DNA from 4 places in the Klebsiella sp. MISC125 genome. Region 4 is predicted to be linked to each of the others. Evidence: predicted binding sites of a transcription regulator. Region 4 holds the regulator's gene; each other region holds the start of a gene.
What was found. The regulator PurR, encoded in region 4, represses purine synthesis genes. The targets are predictions, from matches to a motif close to CANGCAAACGTTTGCNTG.

Region 1: a site for PurR is predicted at 856-873, ahead of purT (formate-dependent phosphoribosylglycinamide formyltransferase). Genes of this name have one in related genera too.
Region 2: a site for PurR is predicted at 1,213-1,230, ahead of ACMYSL_RS22460 (nucleoside-specific channel-forming protein Tsx). Genes of this name have one in related genera too.
Region 3: a site for PurR is predicted at 836-853, ahead of pyrC (dihydroorotase). Genes of this name have one in related genera too.

What each region holds. Positions count from the first base shown of each region.
Region 1 covers NZ_CP180448.1:2,367,913-2,370,116, forward strand. Annotated here, with positions in the region: gene purT (formate-dependent phosphoribosylglycinamide formyltransferase) at 1-817, opposite strand, end outside; gene ACMYSL_RS11175 (YebG family protein) at 952-1,308, shown strand; gene ACMYSL_RS11180 (tellurite resistance TerB family protein) at 1,460-2,152, shown strand.
Region 2 covers NZ_CP180448.1:4,778,380-4,780,583, reverse strand. Annotated here, with positions in the region: gene ACMYSL_RS22465 (helix-turn-helix transcriptional regulator) at 1-145, shown strand, start outside; gene ACMYSL_RS22460 (nucleoside-specific channel-forming protein Tsx) at 190-1,074, opposite strand; gene ACMYSL_RS22455 (DUF3251 domain-containing protein) at 1,370-1,912, opposite strand; gene nrdR (transcriptional regulator NrdR) at 2,060-2,204, shown strand, end outside.
Region 3 covers NZ_CP180448.1:3,743,411-3,745,614, forward strand. Annotated here, with positions in the region: gene grxB (glutaredoxin 2) at 1-93, shown strand, start outside; gene ACMYSL_RS17755 (lipoprotein) at 230-790, shown strand; gene pyrC (dihydroorotase) at 913-1,959, shown strand; gene dinI (DNA damage-inducible protein I) at 2,032-2,204, shown strand, end outside.
Region 4 covers NZ_CP180448.1:2,759,889-2,762,092, reverse strand. Annotated here, with positions in the region: gene ACMYSL_RS13085 (YnhF family membrane protein) at 97-186, opposite strand; gene purR (HTH-type transcriptional repressor PurR) at 483-1,508, shown strand; gene punR (DNA-binding transcriptional activator PunR) at 1,527-2,204, opposite strand, start outside.

The DNA of each region.
Region 1 (2,204 bases), 390 kb from region 4:
CACCGCAGACGAACAGCTCGACGCCGAACAGGCCGTGACCGCCCAGAGCCAGCACCACTTCGCGGGCTATTTCCTGCGCACGTTCCAGCGCCAAATCGCTCATCTGCTGTGGCTGCCAGGATTCACGATAGTCGCCATCTTCCTGACGATGACCGACCGGTGCGCAGAAATGTACGCCATCCACGGCGCTCACGGTCAGCAGGGTAATTTCAAAATCAAAATTCACCACGCCTTCAACGATAACGCGACCGGCTCCGGCGCGCCCGCCTTGCTGTGCATACTGCCAGGCTTCAGCCAGCTGTTCGCTGGAGCGAATAAAGCTCTGACCTTTGCCGGAAGAGCTCATCACTGGCTTGACGATGCACGGCAGGCCGATCCCTGCGACAGCTTCACGAAACGCCGCTTCGCTATCGGCAAAACGATAGGCTGAGGTCGGTAACTTCAGCTCTTCGGCAGCCAGGCGACGGATTCCTTCGCGGTTCATGGTGAGCTTCGCCGCCCGCGCGGTAGGGACGACCTTTTTCCCGGCTTGCTCCAGCGCCACCAGGGTATCGGTGGCGATAGCTTCAATTTCCGGTACGATGAAGTCAGGTTTTTCCTGTTCGATTAGCGCCTGCAAGGTTTCGCCGTGCAGCATATTGATGACATGTGAACGGTGCGCTACCTGCATCGCTGGCGCGTCCGGGTAACGGTCGACGGCGATGGTTTCAATCCCCAGGCGCTGGCATTCGATAGCCACTTCTTTACCCAGTTCGCCGGACCCTAACAGCATTACCTTTGTTGCCGCAGGGCGCAGCGCCGTGCCTAATACAGTCATAACTCTCTTCCGCAGTAAAAAACATGCGCCGCATTATAAACGAAAACGTTTGCGTCTGTCTTTATGTGTGTAATTTGAGTTCAGCGCGAAAATTTGCTATACTGTATAAAAATACAGTATAAAGAGGCTGCATCATGGCGGTTGAAATTAAATATGTGGTGATTCGCGAAGGTGAGGAAAAAATGTCTTTTGCCAGCAAAAAAGAGGCCGATGCTTACGACAAAATGCTCGATCTGGCGGAAGTGCTCAACGACTGGCTAGTTGACTGTCCGCTGACGCTTGATGAAACCCAGCGCGATAGCATGTCAATGTGGCTGGCCGAGCGCAAAGAGACCTTAAATCATATTCTGCGGTCCGGGAAACTGCCGGAAGCCGAAAGCAGCGCTGATGAACAACACGCCCAGGCGGAGATCGTCGAGGATAATGCCGACGCCGTCCCTGAAGCAGCAGCTGAAGTTCAGGCTAAACCGCGTAAAGTAAAAGCCGCCTGAGTGTGCTCTCTGCCGCCGGGTTCTCTGGCGGCAAAAATTCGGTTAAGCCCCTTTTTGAGGCTAAATTTGCGCTTCTTTAGCAGCCCATAACATTTCCTGACATCGCGTCGTTTAGGCTGGTGGTATCGCTTATCGCGCAACGAGGAAAAGTATGGCTAACTGGCTTAATCAACTGCAGTCTCTGCTGGGTCAGCAGGGGCTGTCTTCTTCATCTGACGATCAATCAAGCGGCAAAAATCTGCTGTTGCCGGGTGCGCTTGGCGGGCTGGCAGGGCTACTGGTTGCCAGCAAATCATCGCGTAAACTGTTGGCCAAATACGGCACTGGCGCGCTGCTGGTCGGCGGTGGGGCGATCGCAGGCAGCGTGTTGTGGAATAAATATCAGCAAAAAATGCGTGCAGGCTCGCCACAGGAACCGGCTTACTCACCTTCAGCCTCTGCGCCCATTCAGGCGCAATCTTCAACGCAAGTCGAGCTCGACGCCCGCAGTGAACGGCTGATTATGGCGCTGGTCTTCGCCGCCAAAAGCGACGGGCATATTGACGAACGCGAACGGGCCAGCATTGAAGAGCAGCTACGTGCAGCAAACATTGACGTGCAGGGGCGGGTATTAATCGACAGGGCGCTGTCTCAGCCTCTCGACCCTCAGCGCCTGGCGCAGGGCATCAGCAACGAGCAAGAGGCGCTCGAAGTGTATTACATCAGCTGTGCGGTCATTGATATTGACCACTTTATGGAGCGCAGCTATCTGAATGCGCTCGGCGAAGCGCTAAACCTGCCGCAGGACGTTCGCAAAGATATCGAACAGGATATTCAGGCGCAAAAACAGGCAATAGCGCCTTAAATCCTCACGTTTCGCTTGCATCGCTGGCGACTTTTGCCACCCTTATATACCT
Region 2 (2,204 bases), 2.0 Mb from region 4:
AACCTGGTGCGAGCTGCGTGAGGATTATCGCTGTTTTCGCCTTGATCGGTGCCTGGATATTGTCATGACCGGGCGTCATTTCAGCGAACGAGCCGATCGTTCATTGAGCGATTTTATGCGTAAGGTGAGATGCGAAGAGCGCTAATGATGAGGTATCCCCGGCGCGGACGCCGGGGAAAACAGAGCAGATTAGAAGTTGTAACCGACTACGAGGTAACCACCCCAGCCGGTAGAACGGACGTTAAAGTCGCCGTTGCCGAAGTTCAGCTTAGCGTCGTCCGCCCATTGGCCACCGTTATGCCAGTAACGCGCCACGACAGAGTAGTGCCAGTGATCGTAGTTCAGGGCCAGGATATGGCTGGAAGCGATGGAGTTGCTGGTGCGCGCATGCTTGCCGTTCATATCATAGAAGTTGTCATCGCCCAGATCGGAACCCCAGTCAAAGTTGGTGAAGCCGATATAGCTCAGTGAACCGCCCCACAGATCGGTCAGCGGCACAAAGTATTTCACTTTGAAGCGGTAGCCGTCCCACTCATTTTCGTTGGACGCTGCGTAGTTCTGCCACTGGTATTTCGCATAGACGTTCAGGGACAGACTCATCGGCAGGCCGGTATCGATATCGGTACCCAGACCCATGTACCAGGTGCTCTGACGACCGGACTTGTTGCGGCCCATATCGTAGATGTAGTTGTTCGCGAAATACCACTCTTTGAACGGACCGAAGCTGAGGTCAGTACCAGTCAGTTTGTCGATAGAGAAGCGTGGCTCAATTTCCATAAACAGCGGCGAACCGTGGTTCCAGATACCTTTTGCGTCGGTGTTACCACCGAAGAAGACCGGCGCATCCATATAGCCATAGAAATCAAACCAGTCTTTCTTGGCGAACGCTTCATATTCCAGATAGGTATCGTTACGGATCTGCGGCCCAAAACGGGTGTGATAGCTACCCACCACGTTTACACTCTGGTGCCACCAATCAGACAGATACTGCGGTTTGTCGTTTTCTGCCGCGCTGACAGAGAAAGATGCGGAGAGCGCAAGAGCGGCGCCCGCTGCCAGTAATGTTTTTTTCATAATGATGCCACTGTTTAAATTAAGCCTGAAGGCGTTAAAAGAATCGCCGAAGCGTTTCTAAATATTTCGTATTTCTGTGGCGTCTATTATAGGAATCATTGCTCACAAAAATATGTGTTGTTTCACATAACGAACATATACGTAATCGATTGCGTTCACGATTTTATGCATTTCTTGACAAAATGCCACTGAAATTCATAAATGCTGTCAATTTTTAGTGAACCGATCGGGAAATCTGTAAATGGATTTTCAGTGCAGGGAAGCGCCGGATGTTTGTGATATCCGGCGGAAGGTGTTACTGCATATTTGCGGGCTGAATATCGTGGATACGGACAAAACCGACTTGTTCCGGCGTGACGCCATTCAGGCGCAGTGGAATATCGACATCGCTGGGTGCCAGCGTGCTTTCCGGGGCGCTAATCAGCTGATCCTGCACGTTCACTTCCTGATAATTCTCAGTCGTACCGCTGATTTGTCCTGAAGCCACTGTTGCGCTAAATGCCGGCAGCGGATCGTTGGATTCGCCCTGAATGCGCAGCGTCAACCTGGTTCCGTCACCATCTGGCGTGATATTGAGCAGCGACATGCGCAGAGTACCGATCTGGCTGTTCAATCGCGCTGGCGTTTTTGCGTCCGGCAGCAGATAAACACCGCGGGTCGATTTTGCATTCAGGACGTTTTGCTGAGTAATTTTTACCGTTTGCTGATTGAGCTGGGTCATCTCTTTGCTCAACGTACTCACGCTCTGGTTCATCTGGCGGACTTCGCTTTGCTGTGCACAGGCGCTGAGGGTGAAAAGGCTACCCATAATGGCCAGTTTTAAATAACGTCTTGTCATGGTTGGGATTCCGTTAACAGAGGATGCTTAATGGTAGACTGTTCGAGTAAGCGCACTATAGATCCTTTATCTCAAAAGCTCTTCCTTTGTTGTCGCGTCACTTCGCGGTAAACTACCTGTTAGTTTAATTACATGTCAGGACGCGCTATGCATTGCCCTTTCTGTTTCGCCGTAGATACCAAAGTTATCGACTCTCGTCTGGTGGGCGAGGGCTCTTCTGTGCGCCGCCGTCGCCAGTGTCTGGTCTGTAATGAACGTTTTACGACGTTTGAAGTGGCGGAGCTGGTGATGC
Region 3 (2,204 bases), 980 kb from region 4:
GCAGGTGTGAGCTGGCCAAGCCGCGTCGCTGCCTACCGCGATAATATGGCCAAACAGACGCAGATTAATTTACTGTCATCTATGGCCATTTAGACCTAAGGCAGCGAAAGGTTGGGTCGTTCGCTGCCACCTCGCTTCTTTTTCAGTCTTTTCCGCTAGCACCTCCCGTGCTGGTAGGCCATGCTGCTTTGTGTCAGGATGAACCTATGGCATGACATTAAGGAACCCAATGAAAAAGATGTTTATCGCGGCCGCGCTTATTGTTAGCGGCCTTCTGAGCGGCTGTAACCAGCTTACGCAATATTCAGTTAGCGAGCAGGAAATCAACCAGGCGCTGCAGAAACGTAATCACTTCGCCAAGGATATTGGCCTGCCTGGCGTAGCGGATGCCCACATTGAGCTGAAAAACCTTACCAGCGCCATTGGTCGTGAAGAACCGAACAAAGTGACGTTAAGCGGAGTGGCGAATTTAGATCTGAATTCATTATTCGGTAACCAGAAAGCAACCATTGATCTGAAGCTCAAAGCGCTTCCGGTCTTTAATAAAGAAAAGGGGGCCATTTTCTTGCAGGAGATGGAAGTTGTTGATGCGAAAGTCCACCCTGAGAAGCTGCAGTCTGTCGTCCAAACGCTAATCCCCTATCTCAATCAATCACTACGTAGCTACTTCAATCAACAGCCCGCTTACGTGCTGCGCGAAGATGCCAGCACTGGTGAAGCATTGGCGAAAAAGTATGCTAAAGGTATCGAGGTGAAACCAGGGGAGATCATCATCCCCTTCACCAATTAATTCTTCGGGCGCTTCAGCGCCCGTTTTTTTACGGAAATTGATGCAAAGGAAAACGTTTACGCTTATCCTTGGTGCCCGGCAAAAACAGCCCTGATGACTGAACTTATTAGCCGGAGCCTTCCATGACAGCACAATCCCAGGTATTGAAAATCCGCCGCCCTGACGACTGGCATATTCATCTGCGCGATGACGATATGTTAAAAACCGTCGTGCCTTATACCAGTGAATTTTATAGCCGGGCGATCGTGATGCCGAATCTGGTCCCTCCTGTCACCACAGTAGAAGCCGCCATCGCCTACCGCCAGCGTATTCTTGATGCCGTCCCTGCGGATCATGATTTTACACCGCTAATGACCTGCTATCTGACCGATACACTCGACCCGGCAGAACTGGAACGCGGATTTAACGAGGGCGTGTTTACTGCCGCCAAACTCTATCCGGCCAATGCCACGACCAACTCCAGCCATGGCGTTACCAGCACCGATGCCATCATGCCAGTGCTTGAGCGTATGGAAAAACTGGGCATGCCGCTGCTGGTTCACGGTGAAGTCACCCACTCTGATATCGATATTTTCGACAGAGAAGCACGCTTTATTGACACGGTCATGGAGCCTTTGCGCCAGCGTCTGCCCGGCCTGAAGGTTGTCTTCGAACACATCACCACGAAAGACGCCGCTGAGTATGTACGCGATGGTAACGACCTGCTGGCGGCCACCATTACCCCTCAGCATCTGATGTTTAACCGCAACCATATGCTGGTTGGCGGCGTGCGCCCTCACCTTTACTGTCTACCGATTTTGAAACGTAATATCCATCAGCAGGCACTGCGTGAACTGGTCGCCAGCGGTTTCGAGCGAGCCTTCCTTGGCACTGACTCCGCCCCGCATGCCCGTCACCGCAAGGAGGCCAGTTGCGGCTGCGCAGGTTGTTTCAACGCGCCAACCGCGTTGGGAAGTTACGCGACGGTGTTTGAAGAGATGAACGCTCTACAGCACTTTGAAGCTTTTTGTTCACTTAATGGCCCACGTTTCTATGGTCTGCCGGTCAATGAAACCTATGTTGAACTGGTGCGTGAGGAAAGCACAGTGGTAGAGAGTATCTCGCTGCCAGGCGATTCACTGGTGCCGTTCCTCGCCGGAGAAACCGTGCGCTGGACGATGAAAAAATAAATCCCGCGCTCCCTGTTGTAAACGTGCAAATGATACTGTATAAATAAACAGTATATTACACAGGGGGCAATTATGCGCATTGAAGTGTCTATCGCCAAATCTACAGCCTTACCCAGCGGCGCCTTAGAAGCGCTGAACAATGAACTCTCGCGGCGTATCGATCAACAGTTCCCTTCGATGTCAAGTCAGGTGACGGTCCGATATGCGGCCAATAACAATTTGTCGGTCATCGGCGGTTTGAAAGA
Region 4 (2,204 bases):
AAAAACAAAAGTAAACGAAATGGCAAAAGATTTTTGCGAAATTGATAATAATGGCGGAAAAAGAAAAGGGAGAACGATGTCTCCCTCATATTGGAATTAGTGCAGTATGGCGGTCAGCCCTGCGGCGACAATCAAACCCAGAACAATAATCGTCGTTGTCAGCGAAAACTTTAAATCTGTATCCATCAATTTTTCCCCTTGATTATCCCCACATGAAAAGTGAGCTTGCTCATTTTTACATAGATTAGCGCAAATATCTTCCGAGATTTAGAGGGATGCACATTTTTGCTCTTCCCCTTTGCCCCAAGATCGGACAAAATCCCACGCTAATTTGAAAGCGTATCGGCCATTGACCCCTTCCTGTCGTTCTGTGTCGTTTTCCCGACGTGATGCAATGTTCAATTTTGGCATCAGGGTGTGTACAGGCAAACGTTTACGTACCGATTAACGGGCGATCAGGTCAAGGTCTGGAGTGAGAAGTAATGGCAACTATTAAAGATGTAGCGAAGCGCGCAAACGTTTCCACTACAACAGTATCACATGTAATTAACAAAACGCGTTTCGTTGCGGAAGAGACACGCAACGCTGTGTGGGCTGCGATTAAAGAACTGCACTACTCCCCCAGCGCCGTTGCTCGCAGCCTGAAGGTTAATCACACTAAGTCTATCGGATTGCTGGCGACCAGCAGCGAAGCGGCCTATTTTGCCGAAATTATCGAATCCGTTGAGAAAAGTTGCTTCCAGAAGGGCTATACCCTGATTCTCGGCAACGCATGGAACGATCCGGAGAAACAGCGCGCCTACCTGTCAATGATGGCGCAGAAGCGCGTGGACGGCCTGCTGGTGATGTGTTCTGAGTATCCTGAGTCGGTACTGAGCATGCTGGAAGAATATCGCCATATTCCGATGGTCGTGATGGACTGGGGTGAAGCAAAAGCCGACTTCACCGACTCGGTTATCGATAACGCCTTCGAAGGGGGTTATATCGCCGGGCGCTATCTGGTGGAACGCGGTCATCGCGAAATTGGCGTGATCCCCGGCCCGCTTGAGCGGAACACCGGTGCCGGCCGCCTGGCGGGCTTTATGAAAGCGATGGAAGAAGCGCAGATCAACGTTCCTGAAAACTGGGTCGTGCAAGGTGATTTCGAGCCGGAATCCGGCTACCGCGCGATGCAGCAAATCCTCAGCCAACACCATCGCCCGACGGCGATTTTCTGCGGCGGGGATATCATGGCGATGGGCGCTATTTGTGCAGCAGATGAAATGGGTCTGCGCGTGCCGCAGGATATTTCGCTGATCGGTTATGACAATGTGCGCAACGCCCGCTACTTCAGCCCGGCGCTGACCACCATCCATCAGCCAAAAGATTCTCTGGGCGAAGCGGCCTTCAACATGCTGCTGGACCGCATCGTCAACAAGCGCGAAATTTCCCAGTCTATTGAAGTACATCCGCGCCTGGTCGAACGTCGATCCGTGGCCGACGGTCCGTTTGTCGATTATCGCCGTTAATTCTCCTCGCGGCGCCGGCTATTCCGGCGCCCGCAGCCACTCCCTGTTCAGCGTTTCACTGTCGCCAAGGTAATCCAGCAGCCACATCAGCGCCGGTGAAGCATCGCTTTGTTGCCACGTCAGGCAGCAGGCCGCATCAGGGAATGGGTTTTCCAGCGCCAGCGCCGTCCATTCTCCGCTATCAATTCGCGGCTGTGCAAAATGCTTTGGCACCATGCCAACACACAACCCTGCGCTGAGGCAAGTCGCGGAAGCGTCCCAGTCCGGTACCACCACCCTCTTCTGATTATCCAGCAGCCACGTCGTGCGTTTCGGTAGCGAGCGTGAAGTATCTTCCCGTACCAGCGACGGCCAGTTGCGCAACACATCGTCGCTTAACGGGCCGTCTATTTTCGCCAAAGGATGATCGCTGGCCACCACGCAATCCCAACTCAGCATCCCCATATCGCGAAACGCATAGCGCCCACCGACGGGAATAGAGCGCGTCGCGCCGATAGCTAATTCCACGCGGCCATCAGCTAACGCATCCCAGACGCCGTTGAATACCTCCTGAAAGACAATCAGTTCAACGTCATCAAAATGACGATAGAAATCAACGATCATTTGCCGCATGCGCGCCGGTTTGACGATGTCATCGACGGCAATGGATAGCTGCCCGCGCCAACCGTTGGCTATCTGCTGGCACTGCTGGCGAGT